DNA from 2 places in the Cellulosimicrobium sp. 4261 genome. Region 2 is predicted to be linked to the other one. Evidence: predicted binding sites of a transcription regulator. Region 2 holds the regulator's gene; the other holds the start of a gene.
The links. The regulator HspR, encoded in region 2, represses chaperone genes until heat shock. The targets are predictions, from matches to a motif close to AAGTTGAGTCNNNNNGACTCAACTT.
Positions count from the first base shown of each region.

Region 1: clpB (ATP-dependent chaperone ClpB) is a predicted target of HspR. The motif match lies at 7,040-7,064, and genes of this name have one in related genera.

Region 1 covers NZ_JBEPOQ010000001.1:259,131-268,844, reverse strand. Annotated here, with positions in the region: gene ABIE39_RS01230 (DoxX family membrane protein) at 105-662, shown strand; gene ABIE39_RS01225 (methylated-DNA--[protein]-cysteine S-methyltransferase) at 694-1,272, opposite strand; gene ABIE39_RS01220 (AlkA N-terminal domain-containing protein) at 1,269-2,867, opposite strand; gene ABIE39_RS01215 (alpha/beta hydrolase) at 2,933-3,910, opposite strand; gene ABIE39_RS01210 (enoyl-CoA hydratase/isomerase family protein) at 4,017-5,348, shown strand; gene ABIE39_RS01205 (LppM family (lipo)protein) at 5,422-6,822, opposite strand; gene clpB (ATP-dependent chaperone ClpB) at 7,117-9,714, shown strand, end outside.
Region 2 covers NZ_JBEPOQ010000004.1:80,655-90,368, reverse strand. Annotated here, with positions in the region: gene ABIE39_RS06725 (alanine--tRNA ligase-related protein) at 1-358, shown strand, start outside; gene dnaK (molecular chaperone DnaK) at 516-2,399, shown strand; gene grpE (nucleotide exchange factor GrpE) at 2,396-3,058, shown strand; gene ABIE39_RS06710 (DnaJ C-terminal domain-containing protein) at 3,212-4,204, shown strand; gene ABIE39_RS06705 (heat shock protein transcriptional repressor HspR) at 4,242-4,751, shown strand; gene ABIE39_RS06700 (DUF1540 domain-containing protein) at 4,910-5,218, shown strand; gene ABIE39_RS06695 (hypothetical protein) at 5,326-6,123, opposite strand; gene ABIE39_RS06690 (sigma-70 family RNA polymerase sigma factor) at 6,299-9,714, shown strand, end outside.

The DNA.
Region 1 (9,714 bases), on a different contig from region 2:
CCCGTCCCGCGTCTCGCGGGAGCGGGCCCACGCGCGGCGAATATCGCAGGTCCGCTATCTTATCGCCGGAAAGTGGAACGCTCCTGCTCGACGAGGAGCTCAGAATGGCCCCCACAGGATCCACCGGACCCGCCGCACCGACCCCGTCCACCGCCGCCCCCGTCGCGGAGGAGCCGCGGCGCGCCGCTGCCCGGCGGCTCCGCGAGGGGCTCTGCGAGCGCCTCGCCGTCTGGTCCGTGCCGGCACTGCGGGTCGCCCTCGGCCTCGTCTTCCTCGGCTTCGGGGTGCTCAAGTTCTTCCCGGGCGCGAGCCCGGCGGAGCAGATCGCGCGCCGCACGGTCGAGGCGCTGACCTTCGGCCTCGTCGACGGCACCGCCGCCGTGGTCCTCACGGCGGTCGTCGAGACGGCGGTCGGGCTCGCGCTCCTCACCGGTCGCGCGCTGCGGGCGGGGCTCGTCGTGCTCGCCGTCACGCTGGCCGGCGTCCTCTCCCCGGTCGCGCTCTTCCCGGGCGACCTGTTCGGCGACGGCATGACCCTCATGGGTCAGTACGTGCTCAAGGACGTCGTCCTCGTGGCCGCCGCCGGGGTGGTGGCGGCGGCGACGCTCGGCGCCCGGTTCACGCTCGCGGCGCCGGAGCCGGCGCGCGCTCCGGCGGCGTGAGACCGGGGCCGTCGGTCCGTCCCCGGCGGCCTCAGCCCACCGGCGCCGACGCGGTCGCCCGGGCCTCGCGATCGAGGAGGCTGCGCTTGACGTCCAGGCCGTAGCGGAAGCCGCCGAGGCTGCCGTCCGTGCGCAGCACGCGGTGGCAGGGCACGAACAGGGCCGCCGCGTTCATCGCGCAGGCGCCCGCGGCGGCACGGACGGCGGCGGGCCGCCCCGACAGCTCCGCGTACCGGGTGTAGGTCACCGGGTCGCCGGGCTCGACCGTGCGCAGCACGTCCCACGCGTGCGCGCGGTAGGGTCCCGAGGCCTGTCGCACCGGCACGGCGTCGATCGCCCGCACGTCGCCCGCGTAGTAGGCCCGGACCGCGGCGACGGCGGTCGCGACGGCGGGGTCGTCGTCGGGCACGGGGGTCACCTCCGCGGGGCGCAGCCCGGGGTGCACGAGGGCGACGAGGGACGCGGCGTCGTCGGTCCAGCCGGACGCGAGGACCGCGCCGGCGGCGTCGACGACGACCGTGAACGGACCGTCGGGCGTGGTGAGCGTCGTGGTGACGGCCGGGCTCGTGCCTGCCGTCGCGGTGGTGGTGGGAGCGGGTGCGGTGGTCACGGGGTCTCCTTCGGAGGGGTCGGGGCAGGCGCGGAGGCGCGCCAGAGGTGCATCGCGGCGTACGAGCGCCACGGCGCCCAGCGCTCGGCGCGGGCGGCGAGCGCGCGGCGGTCGTCGGGCAGGCCGAGCGCGGCGGCACCCGCGCGGAGGGCGAGGTCGCCGTCGAGCAGGACGTCGGGGTCGTGCAGCACGCGCATCGCCACGTACCCGGACGTCCACGGCCCGACGCCGGGCATCGCCTCGAGCGCCGCGCGCTGGGCCGCGGGGTCGTCGGCCGGGGAGAGGGCGAGCGACCCGTCGGCGAGCGCGTGCGCGACGCCGAGCACCGCCGCCGTGCGCCGGGCGGGGCCGCGCAGGTGGTCCGCGCCCCCGGCGGCGAGCTGCGCGGGCGTCGGGAACAGGCGTGTCGGCCCGAACCGCGACGCGAACGGCGTCCCGAGCGCGACGGCGAGCCGCGACAGGTGCGTCCGCGCGGCCGCGACCGAGATCTGCTGCCCGACGAGCGCGCGCACGAGGATCTCGGCGGCGTCCACCGCCCCCGGGACGCGGATCCCCGGGACCGCGTGGACCGACGCGGCGAGCGCCGGGTCCGCGGCGAGGGCGGCGTCCACGGCCGCGGGGTCGGCGTCGAGGTCGAACAGCCGCCGGACGCGCGCGATCGCCGCCGGGAGGTCGGCCACGGACGTCAGCTCGAGCTCCACGTGGAAGCGCGGCGGGCGCCGTCGGGTCCCGGGCGGCGGCCCGTAGGTGGCTCGGAGAGCGCCCGGCCCGTGCGGCAGCGCGAGCGTGCGCGCGTAGGAGAGCAGCGGGCCGTCGAGGTCGACGACCTCGACGCCGTCCACCGCACGCGCCGCGAGGAACGCGAACACGCCGTGGGCGTCGAACGGCTCGCGCAGCGGGAGGGTGAGGTCGAGCGCGGCGGTGGCGCCGCCGTCGTCCGCGGGGGACCCGGCGGTCTCGGCGCGCGAGCCGGGGTCGCCGGTCGACGTCGCCCGGTCGGGCCGGGCGCGACGGCGCAGCTCGCCCGGCGTCGTGTCGAAGACCTCGGCGACCGTGTCGTTGAACTGACGCACGCTGCCGAAGCCGGCGGCGAACGCGACGTCGGCCAGCCGCAGGTCGGTCCCGGTGAGCAGGGCGCGCGCCGTCTGGGCGCGCACCGCACGGGCGAGCGCGACCGGACCGGCGCCGAGCTCCGCGACGAGCACGCGGTGCACGTGCCGGGCCGAGTAGCCGAGGCGGGCGGCGAGGCCGTCGACGCCCTCGCGGTCCACGACGCCGTCCGCGACGAGGCGCATGGCCCGGGCCGACAGGTCGTGCCCGAGGTCCCAGCTCGGCGTGCCCGGCACCGCCTCCGGGAGGCAGCGCTTGCACGCGCGGTAGCCGGCCTCGTGGGCGGCGGCCGAGGTGAGGTAGAAGGTGACGTTCTCGGGCTTCGGGGTACGCGCCGGGCACGACGGCCGGCAGTAGATGCCGGTGCTGCTCACGGCGGTGATGAACTGCCCGTCGAAGCGGCGGTCGCGCGACGCGATGGCGCGGTAGCGCTCGGCGAACACGGGGTCCGTGGTCGCCGGGCGCGTCGCGAGGGTCGTCGTCATGACTCGATCCTCACCCGCCGGACCACGCGCTGGCTAGCGGGATTCGGACACGACGGTGAGCGGCGTCAGACGCGTGCGTCGAGCCAGTCGAGGACCTCGCGCAGGTACGTCGACCGGGCAGGCTCGGGGGAGAGCGCGAGGTCGTGCGCGCCGCCCTCGACCGTGACGACCGTGACGTCGTCGCCCAGCCGCTCGGCCCGCGACGTGATGTGCCCGACGTCGAGCACGCTGTCGGTCGTGAGCAGGGCGTCGTGCCAGCCCGACGCCGGGCCGCTGCGCGCGGAGGCGAGCACGAGCACCGGGCAGTCGACGTGGAGCCCGCGCGCGACGCGGGCGTGGCCGCGGCGCACCGCCCGCAGGAACCCGGCGCGCACGGGGAACCCCTCGATCGGCTTCCACGCGAGGTCGAAGTCCCACTCGCCGCCGGTGCCCGCGTGCAGCGCCTCCGCCCAGTGCGGGTCGAGCGCGCCCACGACGAGCCGCGGCGCGACCCGCCCGACGACGTCGACCACCCACGTCACCGGGCCCCGGAACACCCACGGCTTGTTGAGGTCGAACCACGGGCTGTTGAGCACGAGCGCCGCGAGCCGGCCGGGCCGCGCGTCGGCCCACAGGCTCGCGAGGAGGCCCCCGGTCGAGTGCCCCAGCACCACGATCCGGTCGTGGCCCTCGGCGCGCACCGCGCGCGCCGCCGCGTCGAGGTCCTGCGCGTAGACGGCGAGGTCGGTGACGAAGTTCGGGTCGTCGTCGGGCCGCGACGGCGCGCCCGTGCCGCGGCCGATCGAGCGCCCGTAGCCGCGCAGGTCGACGGCGTAGAACCGGTATCCGCGCGCCTCGACGGCCTCCGCGACGTGCGTCTGGAAGAAGTAGTCGATGAACCCGTGCACGTACAGCACCGCGGGCCGGTCGCCCGCAGGCGCCGCGGCGTCGCGCCGCACCAGGGTCGCCACCGCACCGTCCGGGAGGTCGAGGTCGCGCGCGACCCAGTCCCCGCCCAGCACGTCGGGCCGCCAGGTCCCGTCCGTCCGCGTCGCCTCGTCCACCGCCGCCTCCTCGCTGCTCCCGGCACCGCCGGCCCGACCCCTCTGCCGTGCCAGGGTCCCACGTCGTGCGCACCCGCGGCCGCCGACGGGCGGTAGCGTGACGCGGATGACGAGCGAGATCCTCGCCCGCGTCGACGACGGCGTCGGGCACCTCACCCTGGACCGGCCCCGCGCGCTCAACGCGCTCGGGTACTCGATGCTCGGCGAGATCGCCGACGTGCTGGACGAGTGGCGCGTCGACCCGACCGTGCGTCTCGTGCTGCTCGACGGCGCGGGCGACCGCGGCCTGTGCGCGGGCGGCGACATCCGCGAGCTGCACGCGTCGGTCGTCGCCGGGCAGCAGGCCGACGCGCGCCGGTACTTCCGGCGCGAGTACGCGGTCGACGCGGCGCTCGCGGAGCTGCCCGTGCCCGTCGTGACGATCATGGACGGCATCACGATGGGCGGCGGCGTCGGCCTCGCGGCCCACGCGCCGGTCCGCGTCGTCACCGAGCGCTCGCGCGTCGCGATGCCCGAGACGCGGATCGGCTTCACGCCCGACGTCGGTGGGTCGTGGCTCCTCGCCCGCGCGCCCGGGCGGCTGGGGGAGATGCTCGCGCTCGGCGCGGTGACGATGGACGCCGCCGACGCGATCCACGCCGGGCTCGCCGACCACTACGTGCCGAGCGAACGGCTGCCCGTGCTCGGCGCGGACCTCGCCGCGCTCGCGGGCGCGGGCGTCGACCCGCTCGACGTCGAGGCCGTGCGCGAGGTCGTGCGGCGGCACGCTCTCCCGACGCCGGTGTCCGGGCTCGTCGCGCGCCGGACCGCGATCGACGCCGCGTACGCGGCGGACACGGCGCCGGAGATCGTGGCGCGCCTGCGCGCGGCCGCCGCGGAGGGCGACGAGCGCGCGGGCGCGGAGGCGGACGAGCTCGAACGGCTGTCGCCCACGGCGGTCACCGTCGCGCTCGCGGCCGTGCGGAGCGCGCGCGGCCTGCCCGACCTCCGCGCCGCGCTCGCCCAGGAGTACGGGCTCGTCTGCTGGTTCGTCGACACGCAGCCGGACCTCGTCGAGGGGATCCGCGCGCAGGTGGTCGACAAGGACCGCGACCCGTCGTGGCGCCCCGCGACGCTCGAGGAGGTCGACCCCGCGCTCGGCGCCGAGGCGCTCGCCTACGTGCCCGCGGAGGCGCTGTGGGACGACGCCCTCAGCCCGCGGCTCGCGCGCCGCGCGGTCGAGGCCGTCGTGCGCCGGTTCGGCGAGGGGGAGCCGACGCCCGACGAGCTCGCCGAGGCGCACGACGACCTCGTCGTCGAGCTCGTGGAACGGCACGAGGACGGGAGCACCGTGGTGCACCTCGCCGACACGTGCGGCGAGCACTTCCTCGACGGCTACTGGCCCGCCGTGCGGCTCGACGCCGTCGGTGACGTCGTCGAGGTCACCGTCGAGTCCTGAGCGGTCCTGGACGCACGACAGCCCGCCCCGGTGCTCCGGGGCGGGCCGTCGTGTCGTGCGGGGTGCGGGCCGCTCAGTCGGTCGGCGGGCGCAGCCGCGTCGCGTCGTCGATCTCGTCGTCGGGACCGGCCTGCGCGCCCGGGCCGTCCTGGCCGGCGCCCGGCTGCGGCGGGAGCGGCTGGGTCGGTGCCGGCGGCTGGTGCGGCGGCAGCGGCTGGGTCGCGCCCGGCGCGACGGGCGGCTGCGCGGGCAGCGGCGTCGTCGGGGACGACTGCGGGTGCGGCGCGCCGGGGGGCGCGAACGGCGCGGCACCCGGGTAGCCGCCCTGCTGCGGCGGTGCCGGCGGCTGGCTGCCGTACGGGCCACCCTGCTGGCCCGGGCCGGACGGCGTCCCGTAGCCCTGCGGCTGGCCGGGCTGACCCGGGTACTGGCCCTGCTGGCCGGGGTACTGGCCGGGCTGACCCGGGTACTGACCCGGCTGGCCCGGGGCTCCGGGGTACTGGCCCTGCTGGCCGGGGTGCGCGCCGGGCTGGCCGTACTGACCCGGGTACTGGCCCTGCTGGCCCTGACCGGGGTACTGGCCCTGCTGGCCGGGCTGGCCCGGGTACGGCTGCTGGCCGGGGTACTGGCCCTGCTGACCGGGCTGACCCGGGTACTGCCCCGGGGCGCCGTAGACGCCCTGCTGGCCGGGCTGGCCGGGCTGGCCGGGCTGGCCGGGGTACCCGCCCTGCGGGAAGCCGGTGCCCTGGCCGTCCTGCGTGCCGGGCTTGGAGCGGAGCACGAGCCACAGCACGAGGCCGATGATGCCGAGCAGCACGAGGCCGCCGACCAGGAACCAGATCCACGCCGACGAGCCGGACTCGTCGGAGCTCCCGGCGTCGGGCGCGGTCGCGCCGTCGTCGGTCCCCTCGTCCGTGCCCTCGTCGGAGCCGGAGCCGGAGCCGGAGCCGGAGCCCGCGGAGCCGCCGGGCAGGGCCGAGCCGCGTGCCGTCATCTCGTTGACCTCGCCGACCACCGGCGTCCACGTCACGGTGTTGCCGTCGACCTCGCCGTTGGACTCCGCCACCTCGCCGGGGAACGTGATGGCGATCTTGATGTCGAGACCCTCCATCATCTGCCGCGACATCTCGTCGGTCGCCGCGTCACCCGTGTCCGGGTTGAACTCCTCGCCCGTCATGTCCATCGAGCCGCTCACGACGTAGTCGTCGCCCTCGCGGGTGACGGAGATCGAGTCGGCGGCGCCGGTGTCGAGCTGCGCGATCGGCTGGTCGGCGTAGGTGATCTTGGTGCCGGTGTAGCCGTCCTGCGCGTACGGCTCCTGCGTCGCGCCCTCCGGCATCTCGGACTCCATCTCGGAGCCCATCTGGTCCCAGAGCTCCTGGGGGTCCGACCCCATCGACTTGGCGACCTCGTCGGAGAACGCCATGACGACGCTGCCGTCGAACGTGTCGTCCTCGTTGAGGGTGATGGCCATGTCCATCCTCATGCACCCCGTGAGGAACAGTGCGAGGGTGGCGAGGAGGGCACCGAGGCCGAGTCGTCTGCGCAAGGGTGAGGAGTTCACCCGCCCAGCATGTCGCGGATCGTCGCCCGGGGCGAGGGTCGATGCCGTTTTGAGACGGAATGCGGCCGGACTTCATCCGCTCCGGGACGCGGGCGGGCGGGGAGAGGGCGTCCGGGGGTGCCGATCGAAGTTGAGCGGAATACACTCAACTTAGGAGTCGTTCCACTGGTCAGACCATCTTTTCGAGCATCACACGGAGCACCTATGGAAACGAAGTTCACCACGATGTCGCAGCAGGCGATCGGCGAGGCGATCCAGACCGCGTCGGCCGCCGGCAACCCCCAGCTCGAGCCGACCCACCTCCTGGCCGCGCTGCTCACTCAGGAGGGCGGCGTCGCCGTCGGGCTCCTCGACGCCGTCGGCGCGGACAAGCAGGCCGTGGGGCAGAAGGTTCGCGCCGCGCTCGTCGCGCTGCCCACCGCGAGCGGCTCGGCCGTCGCGCAGCCGACGCCGTCGCGCGCCACGTCCGCGGCGCTCGACGCCGCCGCGAAGGAGGCCCAGGCGCTCGGCGACGAGTACGTGTCGACGGAGCACCTGCTCCTCGGGATCGCGGCAGGGTCGTCGCAGGCCGCGACGATCCTCCAGCAGGCCGGTGCCACGGCCGAGGCCCTGCGCTCCGCGCTGCCCGCCGTCCGGGGCGGCGCGCGCGTGACGAGCCCCAACCCCGAGGGCACCTACAAGGCGCTCGAGCAGTACGGGACCGACCTCACGGCGCGCGCGGCCGAGGGGAAGCTCGACCCCGTCATCGGGCGCGACTCCGAGATCCGGCGCGTCGTGCAGGTGCTCAGCCGCCGCACCAAGAACAACCCGGTGCTCATCGGTGAGCCGGGCGTCGGCAAGACGGCCGTCGTCGAGGGCCTCGCCCAGCGCATCGTCGCGGGCGACGTCCCGACGTCGCTGCAGGGCAAGCGCCTCGTGTCGCTCGACCTCGCGAGCATGGTCGCGGGCGCGAAGTACCGCGGCGAGTTCGAGGAGCGCCTCAAGGCCGTCCTGGAGGAGATCAAGTCCTCCGACGGCGAGGTCGTCACGTTCATCGACGAGCTGCACACGGTCGTCGGGGCGGGCGCGGGCGGCGAGGGCGCCATGGACGCGGGCAACATGCTCAAGCCGATGCTCGCGCGCGGCGAGCTGCGCCTCGTCGGCGCGACCACGCTCGACGAGTACCGCGAGTACATCGAGAAGGACCCCGCGCTCGAGCGCCGGTTCCAGCAGGTGTTCGTCGGGGAGCCCTCCGTCGAGGACACGGTCGCGATCCTGCGCGGCCTCAAGGAGCGGTACGAGGCGCACCACAAGGTGACGATCGCCGACTCGGCGCTCGTCGCGGCGGCGTCGCTCTCCGACCGGTACATCACGGGCCGCCAGCTCCCGGACAAGGCGATCGACCTCGTCGACGAGGCGGCGTCGCGCCTGCGCATGGAGCTCGACTCCTCGCCGATCGAGATCGACGAGCTGCAGCGCGCCGTCACGCGCCTCGAGATGGAGGAGGTCGTGCTGTCCGAGTCGACCGACCCCGCGTCGCTCGAACGGCTCGAGAAGCTGCGCGCCGACCTCGCGGACCGTCGTGAGGAGCTCGCCGCGCTCACCGCGCGGTGGGAGGCCGAGAAGGCGGGCCACAACCGCGTCGGCGACCTGCGCGCCAAGCTCGACGAGCTGCGCGTCCAGGTCGAGCGCGCGATCCGCGAGGGCGACCTCGAGACCGCGGGCCGGCTGCAGTACGGCGAGATCCCGCAGGTGCAGCGCGAGCTCGACGAGGCCGAGGCGGCCGAGCAGGCCGACGACGCGTTCGCCGCGTCCGGCCCCGAGGCCGCGCCGATGATCGCGGACAAGGTCGGCGCCGACGAGATCGCGGAGGTCGTGTCCGCGTGGACGGGCATCCCCGCCGGCCGCATGCTCCAGGGCGAGAGCGAGAAGCTCCTGCACATGGAGGAGGTCATCGGGGAGCGCCTCATCGGCCAGCAGGCCGCCGTCCGCTCGGTGTCCGACGCCGTCCGCCGCTCGCGCGCGGGCGTCGCCGACCCGGACCGCCCCACGGGCTCGTTCCTCTTCCTCGGCCCCACGGGCGTCGGCAAGACGGAGCTCGCGAAGTCGCTCGCCGACTTCCTCTTCGACGACGAGCGCGCCATGGTGCGCATCGACATGTCCGAGTACTCCGAGAAGCACTCGGTCGCCCGGCTCGTCGGCGCGCCCCCGGGGTACGTCGGCTACGAGGAGGGCGGCCAGCTCACCGAGGCCGTCCGGCGTCGGCCGTACTCGGTCGTGCTGCTCGACGAGGTCGAGAAGGCGCACCCCGAGGTCTTCGACATCCTGCTGCAGGTGCTCGACGACGGCCGTCTCACCGACGGCCAGGGCCGCACGGTCGACTTCCGCAACGTCATCCTCGTGCTGACGTCGAACCTCGGCTCGCAGTTCCTCGTCGACCCGATGCTCGACGACGCGGAGAAGCGCGAGGCCGTGATGAGCACGGTGCGCGCGTCCTTCAAGCCGGAGTTCCTCAACCGGCTCGACGACGTCATCGTGTTCGAGCCGCTGACGATCGAGGAGCTGGGCCGGATCGTCGACATCCAGGTCGCCGCGCTCGGCCGGCGCCTCGCGGACCGGCGCATCACGCTCGACGTGACGACCGCCGCCCGCGAGTGGCTCGCGCTCGAGGGGTTCGACCCGGCGTACGGTGCGCGCCCGCTGCGCCGCCTCGTGCAGCGCGAGATCGGTGACCGCCTCGCGCGGATGCTGCTCTCGGGCGACGTCGCCGACGGCGACGTCGTGCGGGTCGACCGCGACCCCGAGGGCGGCGGCCTCGCCCTC
Region 2 (9,714 bases):
CGGGCTGGAGGACCGGTTCGTCGACGACCTCGTCGCCGTCGTGGCCGAGTCGTACCGCGACGCCTACCCGAGCCTGGCCGAGCAGCGCGCGGAGCTGAGCGGCGTGCTCCGGGACGAGGAGTCGCGCTTCCGACGGACGGTGCACCGGGGGCTCCGAGAGCTCGAGAGGCTCCGGGGCACGACCGTCACGGGCGACCACCTGTTCGTGCTCGCCGACACCTGGGGCTTCCCCGTCGAGCTGGCGGTCGACGAGGTCCGCCGCCGCGACATGGCTCTCGCCGCCGACTGGCAGGAGGGCTACGCGCAGCAGCGGGCGCGCCAGCAGGCGCGGTCCCGGGCGGCCGCGAGCGGGGAATAGTGCGGGTCGCGTGAAGGTTGAGCCTGATGGACTCAAGTTGAGCCGGGTGAGGTTGCGCGAGCACCGACCACGGATCTACCTTGAGTGAAGCAGACTCAACCCGGTGTGCCGAGGCGCAGCAGCGCCGTCGGGCACCCAGAACGACGGAGGCACACACATGGCACGAGCAGTCGGGATCGACCTCGGCACCACCAACTCGGTGGTCGCCGTCCTCGAGGGCGGAGAGCCCACGGTCATCGCGAACGCCGAGGGGTCGCGCACGACGCCGTCGGTGGTCGCCTTCTCCAAGACCGGCGAGGTCCTCGTCGGCGAGGTCGCCAAGCGCCAGGCGGTCACGAACGTCGACCGCACCATCAGCTCGGTGAAGCGCCACATGGGCACCGACTGGTCGGTGGAGATCGACGACAAGAAGTACACCGCGCAGGAGATCTCCGCGCGCATCCTGGGCAAGCTCAAGCGCGACGCCGAGGAGTACCTGGGCGAGCCCGTCACCGACGCGGTCGTCACCGTCCCGGCGTACTTCAACGACGCCGAGCGCCAGGCGACCAAGGACGCCGGGCAGATCGCGGGCCTCAACGTGACCCGCATCGTCAACGAGCCCACCGCGGCCGCGCTCGCGTACGGTCTGGAGAAGGGCAAGGAGGACGAGCTCATCCTTGTCTTCGACCTGGGCGGCGGCACGTTCGACGTCTCGCTCCTCGAGGTCGGCAAGGACGAGGACGACTTCTCCACGATCCAGGTCCGCGCGACCTCGGGCGACAACCGCCTGGGTGGCGACGACTGGGACAACCGCATCGTCGAGCACCTCATCAAGCAGGTGAAGAACAGCTCGGGCGTCGACCTGTCGAAGGACAAGATCGCGCTCCAGCGTCTGCGCGAGGCCGCCGAGCAGGCGAAGAAGGAGCTCTCGTCCGCGACGAGCACCACCATCTCGATGCAGTACCTCTCGATGAGCGAGAACGGCCCCATCCACCTGGACGAGAAGCTCACGCGCGCCCAGTTCCAGCAGATGACGCAGGACCTCCTCGACCGGACGAAGGCCCCGTTCCACAAGGTCATCTCCGACGCGGGCGTCTCCGTCTCCGACATCGACCACGTCGTGCTCGTGGGTGGTTCCACCCGCATGCCGGCCGTGACCGACGTCGTCAAGGAGCTCACGGGCGGCAAGGAGCCGAACAAGGGCGTCAACCCGGACGAGGTCGTCGCCGTCGGCGCGGCCCTGCAGGCCGGCGTCATCTCCGGTGACCGCAAGGACGTCCTGCTCATCGACGTCACCCCGCTGTCCCTCGGCATCGAGACCAAGGGCGGCGTGATGACCAAGCTCATCGAGCGCAACACGGCCATCCCGACCAAGCGCAGCGAGATCTTCTCGACGGCCGAGGACAACCAGCCGTCGGTGCTCATCCAGGTGTTCCAGGGCGAGCGCGAGTTCGCGCGCGACAACAAGCCGCTCGGCACGTTCGAGCTGACCGGCATCGCGCCGGCCCCGCGCGGCGTGCCGCAGATCGAGGTCACCTTCGACATCGACGCGAACGGCATCGTCCACGTCGGCGCGAAGGACCGCGGCACCGGCAAGGAGCAGAAGATGACCATCACGGGTGGCTCGGCGCTGCCCAAGGAGGACATCGACCGCATGGTCAAGGAGGCCGAGGAGCACGCGGCCGAGGACAAGAAGCGTCGCGAGGACGCGGAGACCCGCAACCAGGCCGAGGCGTTCGTCTACTCGACCGAGAAGCTCGTCTCCGAGAACAAGGAGAAGCTCCCCGCCGACGTCGTCACCGAGGTCGAGGCCGACATCGCGTCGGTGAAGTCCGCGCTCGAGGGCGAGGACGCCGACGCCGTGAAGACCGCGCACGAGAAGCTCGTCGCGTCCTCGCAGAAGATCGGCCAGGCGCTCTACGCCTCGGCCGAGCAGGAGCAGGCCGCCGGCAACCCCGGCGCCGCGCAGGACGACGCGACCGCCGCGGCGGGCGCGACGTCCGCCCCTGACGAGGACGTCGTCGACGCCGAGATCGTGGACGAGGAGGACGAGCGCAAGTGACGGCCGACGGACCGACCGACCCGCAGGGCCCCGAGGAGCAGGCCGGGCGCGAGCCCGGCCAGGGCTCCGACGACAAGCCCTTCCAGTTCACGGACAAGCGCAAGGTCGACCCGGAGAGCGGTCGGCCTCGCCCCGAGGGCGAGGCCGGCGGCTCCGCGGGCGACGACGCGGAGACGGACCCGCTCGCGGGCCTCGACTTCGAGCCGTCCGACGAGGCCGGGGTCGACGCCGCGGTCCTCGCGGCGAAGGCCGAGGCCGCGGAGCACCTCGACGCGCTCCAGCGTGAGCGGGCCAGCTTCACGAACTACCGCAACCGGTCGTTGCGCGACCAGGAGGCCGCGCGCACGAAGGGGATCGAGGACGTGCTCACCGCGCTCCTCCCGGTCCTCGACGACATCGACCGCGCGCGGCAGCACGGCGAGCTGACGGGGCCGTTCGCGGCCATCGCCGACAAGCTCGACGCGTCGCTCGAGAAGTTCGGGATCGAGCGCTACGGCGCGGTGGGCGACGAGTTCGACCCCACCGTCCATGAGGCGCTCATGCACCAGCCCGACCCCGAGGCCACCGCCACCACGGTGAACCTCGTCATCGAGCCCGGCTACCGGATCGGGGAGCGGGTCGTGCGCGCCGCGCGCGTCTCGGTCGTCGGCCCGCAGTAGCCACCCCTTCCTCGTGCCCGACGGCGCGGGCGCACCTCCCGCGCGGAGGTGCGCTCCGCCGTCGGGCACGCGAGGATCACCAGCAGCAGACCCACCGGCAGCAGCCATGGAACGAAGGACCAGGACAACGACCACCGACAGGAGGGAGGCGCCGTGACCGGACAGGACTGGATGGAGAAGGACTTCTACGCCGCGCTCGGCGTCCCCAAGGACGCCGACGACGCCGCGATCAAGAAGGCCTATCGCAAGCTCGCCCGCAAGTACCACCCCGACCAGAACCAGGGCGACGCGAGCGCCGAGGCCAAGTTCAAGGAGATCGGCGAGGCGTACGCCGTGCTGTCGGACCCCAAGGAGCGCGAGCAGTACGACGCGATCCGGGCGATGGCGGGCGGGGGCGCGCGCTTCTCCGCGGGCCCCGGCGGCGCCGGGGGAGCGGGCTTCGAGGACGTCTTCGGCGGCATGTTCGGCGGCGGGGGCCCGGGCGGCACCCGGGTCCGCTACTCGACCGGCGGCCAGGGCGCGGGCGGTTTCGAGGACATCCTCGGCTCGATGTTCGGCGGTGGCGGGGCAGGCCAGCAGTTCGGCGGCCCCCGGCCCCGCGCCGGCGCGGACCTCGCGGCGGCCACGACCCTGCCCTTCCGGCAGGCGGTCGAGGGCTCGACCGTGACGTTCACCGTCGACGGCCGCACGGTCACGACGCGCATCCCGCCGGGCGTCCGCGACGGCCAGAAGATCCGCCTGCGCGGCAAGGGCCGCCCGGGCACGGCGGGCGGGCCCGACGGCGACCTCGTCGTCACCGTGCACGTCACCCCGCACCCGGTGTTCTCGCTCGACGGGAACAACCTGCGGATCACGGTCCCGGTGACGTTCCCCGAGGCCGCGCTCGGCGCGACGATCGCCGTGCCGACGCTCGACGGCTCGACCGTCAAGGTCAAGGTGCCGGCCGGCACGCCGTCGGGGCGCACGCTGCGCGTCCGGGGCCGGGGCGTGAAGACCGCGAAGTCGACCGGCGACCTGCTCGTCACGGTCCAGGTCGCGGTGCCGCAGAAGCTCTCGAAGGCCGCTCGCGAGGCGGTCGAGACGTTCGCCGCCGCGACCGACGGTCAGGACGTGCGGGCCGACCTGGTCCGCCAGGCCGCGGAGTGACCGGCGCCCGGGGCGCCGGCTCGGGAAGGAGGCCCGGATGACCGCGTACCGCACGGACGACGCCCGGACGGGTCCGGACGTGACGCCCGACGTCGATCAGGACGCGCCCGTCCTCGTCATCTCGCAGGCCGCGGCGCTCGCGGGCATGCACCCGCAGACGCTGCGCCAGTACGACCGCCTCGGCCTCGTGGTGCCGCGCCGCACCGCGGGCCGGGGGCGGCGGTACTCGCTGCGCGACGTCGCGAAGCTGCTCGAGGTGCAGCGCCTCAGCCACGACGAGGGCATCAACCTCGCCGGCATCCAGCGGATCCTGGCCCTCGAGTCGCAGGTCGAGCGGCTCGAGCGGCGCATCGAGGCGCTCTCGGCGCGCGTCGAGCCGGGCGGCCGCGTGTTCGCCGCCGCGGCGAGCGGCGACGTCGTCGTCGTGCCCCGCGGGCGCAGCGTGCGGCGTGGGGTCGAGGAGGCGCTGCGCGAGACGCTCGTCGAGCACGGCGAGGCGCGCGCGCTCGTCATCTGGCGGCCCCGGGCCGACGGCACCGACAACTGACCTGCAACGAAGCATTTCCGCAAGAAAGCCGTGCGGTAATTGCTGCGCATTCTTGCATTTCTGAGCAAGGCCTTCCTTGCTATACACCGAGGAATTCGCGGAATACCGTGGAACGCGGAGACCGACCCACGAGGGGTCCTCGGAGACAGGAGATCGCGATGAGCAGCCTCACGGAGATGCCCCAGGTCGTCGAGTGTTCCATCGACGGCTGCGGCTACAACCACGACCACGGGTGCCACGCGGGCGCCGTGACCATCGCCGGTCACACCGGCGACGCCGAGTGCGCGACCTTCATCCCGCTGGGCACCAAGGGCGGGCTGGAGAAGGTGCTCGCGCACGTCGGGGCCTGCCAGCGCACGGAGTGCGTGCACAACGCCTCGCTCGAGTGCTCCGCGCCGTCGATCCGCGTCGGGGCGGGCGCGTCCGGCGAGGACCGGGCCGACTGCCTCACCTTCACGCCGCGCTGACACGCGGTCGCCGCCTTGCTCGCGGGCGGTCGGTCACCTGCCGGCCGCAGACGCCCCCGGACGCCCCGGACCACGTGCTCGCCCGCGTGGGACGGGGCGTCGTCGTGTCAGCGCTGGAGCGTGTCGAGGAGCTGGACGGCGGCCGTGTGCGTGCGCGGGAGCGGTTCGAGCCAGACGCGCGGCGGCCGGCGCAGGATCGCCGTGACCCCCAGCGCGAGGCCCGTGCGCTCGATGTTGTGGCGGAGCACGGTGCGCAGGACGTCGTCGTCCGCGTCCCGCTCGCCGAGCACGACGAAGAGCCCGTTGCCCATCGACGCCATGGGGTGGCCCTCGCCGAACGTGTGGGTGAGCGCGCGGCCCATCGCGGCCGACCGCGCGAACCGTTGCCACCCCGTGAGGTCGTCGAGCGCGACGTCGACGACGAGCAGCCCGTGGGTCCGGGTCGCGTCGAGGCCCGCGCGCTCGGCCGCACCGTACGTCTCGCGGAGCCGGTGCACCAGGTACTGGGTCGTGGCGAGACCGGACTCCGGGTCCAGGACCTCGGGTGCCACGGGATTGGCCTCGTACCCCTCGGACCAGCCGACCGCCACGCCGCGGACGAGGTCGAGGACCGGCTCGCGGTCGTGCGCGCGGTACAGGCAGACGACGTCGTCGATGGCCTCGCCGATCCCGACCCCGGCCTCGGCGCGGACACGGCCGAGCCGCTCGGCCGCGGGCGTCGCGTCCCGCTCCTCGCACAACGCCTCGACGAGCGCGTCGACGGCAGGGTGGTACCAGTCGCCCGGCCGTAGCCAGACGCTGTCGGCGCTCGCGCGCCGCCACCGCTCGCGCACGGCGTCGGTCGCGGGCACGGCGTACCCCGGGAGGTGGTCCATGTAGATGAGACGTGCGGCCGCGGGATCCATGACGCGAGAACCGCGGGAAGTTTCCAGGACCTCGCGTCCCGGGTGAAAAGGGGCGAACCGGAGGAAGTGCGACTCCTTTCGTTCCGGTGGCGGGATGCCTCTGCCCGTGAGATGGACGGGCGTCTACTATGGCCACCGTAGCCTCGGTTCGGGGCGGTCTCCGGGGCGGGTGACGATGACGCAGGCACAGGAACGGGTGGAGAGCGAGGCGTTCAGCGACGCCGAGCTCATCACCGCCGTGCGTGCGGGAGACACGGGCGCCTACGGGGTGCTCTACGAACGGCACGCCGGTGCCGCGCGCACGGTCGCGCGCCAGTACGTCCGCTCGAGCGCCGACGCCGACGACGTGGTGTCGGACGCGTTCGCTCGCACGCTCTCTGTGCTGCAGAGCGGCGGCGGCCCGGACGTCACCTTCCGCGCCTACCTCTTCACCGTCGTCCGCCGGCTGTCGTACGACCTCGTGAACGGCGCCCGGCGCACGCAGCCGACCGACGACGAGCGCACGTTCGAGTCGGCGTTCGGCCCGATGGCCTCGACGGAGGACCCGACGCTCGAGGGCTTCGAGCGCTCGACGGTCACGCGCGCCTACCAGGACCTGCCGGAGCGGTGGCGTGCCGTGCTCTGGTACACCGAGGTCGAGAGCCTGTCCCCGGCCGAGATCGCCCCGCTCCTCGGCCTCACCGCGAACGGCGTCTCCGCGCTCGCGTACCGCGCCCGCGAGGGGCTGCGCCAGGCGTACCTCCAGCAGCACCTGACGTCCGTCCCCGCCGAGGAGTGCCGCACGGTCAACGCGCTCCTCGGGTCCTACGTGCGCGGGGGCCTCGCGAAGCGCGAGACGGCGCGCGTCGAGTCGCACCTCGAGGGCTGCGACGACTGCCGCGGGCTCGTGCTCGAGCTGGGCGACGTGTCCCACGGCATGCGCGCCGTCATCGCCCCGCTCGTGCTCGGCGTGGGCGCGCTCGGTCTCGTCGGGACGGCCCTGCCGACCACGGGTGGCGCAGCCGTCGCCGGCGGCGTCGCGGCCGCGCTCCAGGGCGCGTCCGGCAGCGGGTCGGCGAGCGGCGCGGGTGCGGGTGGCTCGGGCGCAAGTGGTTCGGGTGGCGCGGGCGGGTCGGGTGCCGGAGGCTCGAGCGCCGGCGGGTCCGGCGCGGCCGGCGGTTCGGGTGCGGCAGGTGGCTCGGGTGCGGCGGGCGGGTCCGGTGCGGCGACCGGTGCCGGTGCCGGTGCGGGCGTCGGCGGCGGCGCCGGCGCGGGTGCCGCCGGGACCGGGGTGATCGGTGGTGCCGGCGCGGCGGCGGGAGCCGTCGGCGCCGCGGGCAGCGTCGCCGGAGGCGCGGCCGGTGCCGGGGCCGGTGCAGGTGCCGGGGCTGCGGCGGTGGGCGGAGCGGCAGCCGTCGGCGGTGCCGCGGCGGGCGGTGGCGCCCTGGCCGCGGCCGGGGCCGGGGGACTGCTCGCGCTGGTCGCGTCCGCGCCGATCGCCGCGGCGGCGGTCACCGTGGGCGTCCTCGCCGTCGCAGGGCTGGGCGTCGCGGGCGCGCTCGGGGCCTTCACCCCCGAGCCGTCGCCGTCGCCGTCCTCGCAGTCGTCCCCGTCGCCGTCCGGCTCGTCGCCGTCTCCGGCGCCCTCGCCGAGCGCGGGGACGACCGCCCCGACGTCCGACCCCACGACGGACCCGACGTCGCCCACCAACATCCCGCCGGCGCCGACGGACCCGACCACGCCTGATGCGGGGGCGACTCCGCCCGCCGGCGGTACGCCGCCCGGCGACACGAGCCCGGTCGGCTCCGTCCCCGTCGACCCCGCACCCGTCGGGCCCACCGACCCGGGGACCGGCGAGCCGACGCCCGTCGACCCGACGCCGGAGCCTGCACCGGCCGCGCTCGATGTCGCGCTCGGGACCGGTATCGAGATGGAGGCGCGCAAGCCCGCCGACGTGCGCCTGACGGTGTCGAACTCGGGCGGGAAGGCGGCGCAGGACGTCACGGTCGAGGTCGACCTGCCGGCCGGCGTGGAGGCCGTCACGTCGTCGGTCGTCGCGCGGGGCGCGTCGGTCGCCCCCGTGCTGCGCACGGCCGCGCTCCCGTGCGGCCCCGCCGCAGCGGGCGGCACGCTCGCGTGCGCGGTGGGCGTGCTCGCGCCGGGTGAGGCCCGCGACCTCGTCGTCACGGTCACGGCCCGCGGCGGCGGTGTCTACGAGTTCCCCGCACGTGTGAAGGCGGAAGGGCTGCGGACGGTGGAGCGCAACCTCACGCCGCCGCCCCTGAAGTACGTCGGCGCGGAGGTCCGGCTCGACGACGAGCGCGTGACGCTCGCGGCGAACCCCGGGACCGCGACGCTCACGTTCACGGCCGCCAACACCGGCGACCGCGACGCCAGCGGCGTGCGCTTCACCGTGCCCACGCTGCCGGAGGGGTTGTCCCTCCGCCCTGTGGACGACGACTGGACCTGCACCACCCCGGGCGACGGCGCCGCGCTCGAGTGCGCGAGCGACACCGTGCTGCCCGCGCCGGCGCGCGGCGCGTCCGCCGGGCCGGCGGTCGACCTGGCCGTGCAGCTCCGCGCGGACGGCTCGTTCGTGCCCGAGGTCCAGCAGCGCGACGACGGCGCGCTCCGCGTGCTCCCCGCGGCCGTCCCCGTCGAGGTGCGGGCCGGGGCCGACGACCAGGCGGCTACCGCGAGCCGCACGCTCAGCGCGGCGGTGCCGCTCGCGTGGCTCGGGGCCGACGACGTCCAGGTCCGCGCGAAGAACGCGGACGGCACGGTGCGGTACACCGCCGACGTCGCGAACGGGACGGGTGCGCCCGTCACGGTCGGCCTCGCCGCGCCGGACACGCCCGCGTGGCACGCGGCCGACCTCCCCGGGCGCACGAGCGTGGGCGAGAGCGCCTCGCTCGTGGTCGACGTCAACGCGCCCGCGGTGCCTGCGAGCATGCTCGTGCTCTCGCAGGAGCGGCTGCTCGTGGGGTCGGGCGGCGAGGCGGTCGTCTCGCGGCCGCCGAGCGGGGTCGCGCTCGCGCTCGACGGCCAGACGATCGCGCCCGTCGTCCCGGAGGCGGCGGTCGCGCAGTGCGTGTTCGACCCGAAGTCGGACACGTCGTCCGCCGGCGCGACCCTGACCTACGACAACTCGGCCTCGACCCTCCCGGTCGCGTTCGCGGTCGACGGGCACCCGGGCCTGGCGCAGACCGTCCCGGCGCACGCCCGCGCCGAGGTCGAGCTCCCCGAGGCGGGCGCCGCGGCCGCGACCTACGCGGTCCGGGCCGACGGCGACCCGCTCGTCTCGCGCGTGGTCGACCGCGTCGACTGCTTCGAGTGGGCCGTCGAGGGCTCCGCGACGACGCGCTGGTCGCCGGAGACCGGGACGTTCGTCGTCGAAGGCATGTTCCGCAACGACCACGCAGTGGCGGCGATGAGCGTCTCCCTGTCCGCAGGCCGGCACGGTGCTGCGGAGACCGTCGAGGTCGCCCCGGGCGCGGAGGCGTCGTTCGCCGTCGACACGGGTTCGCGGGACGTCGCGGCGGGGTCCGCGACGTTCCGTGCCACGCGCGTCGGCGCCCGGGGCGCGGAGCCGCACCAGGTGCGGGCGTCGTT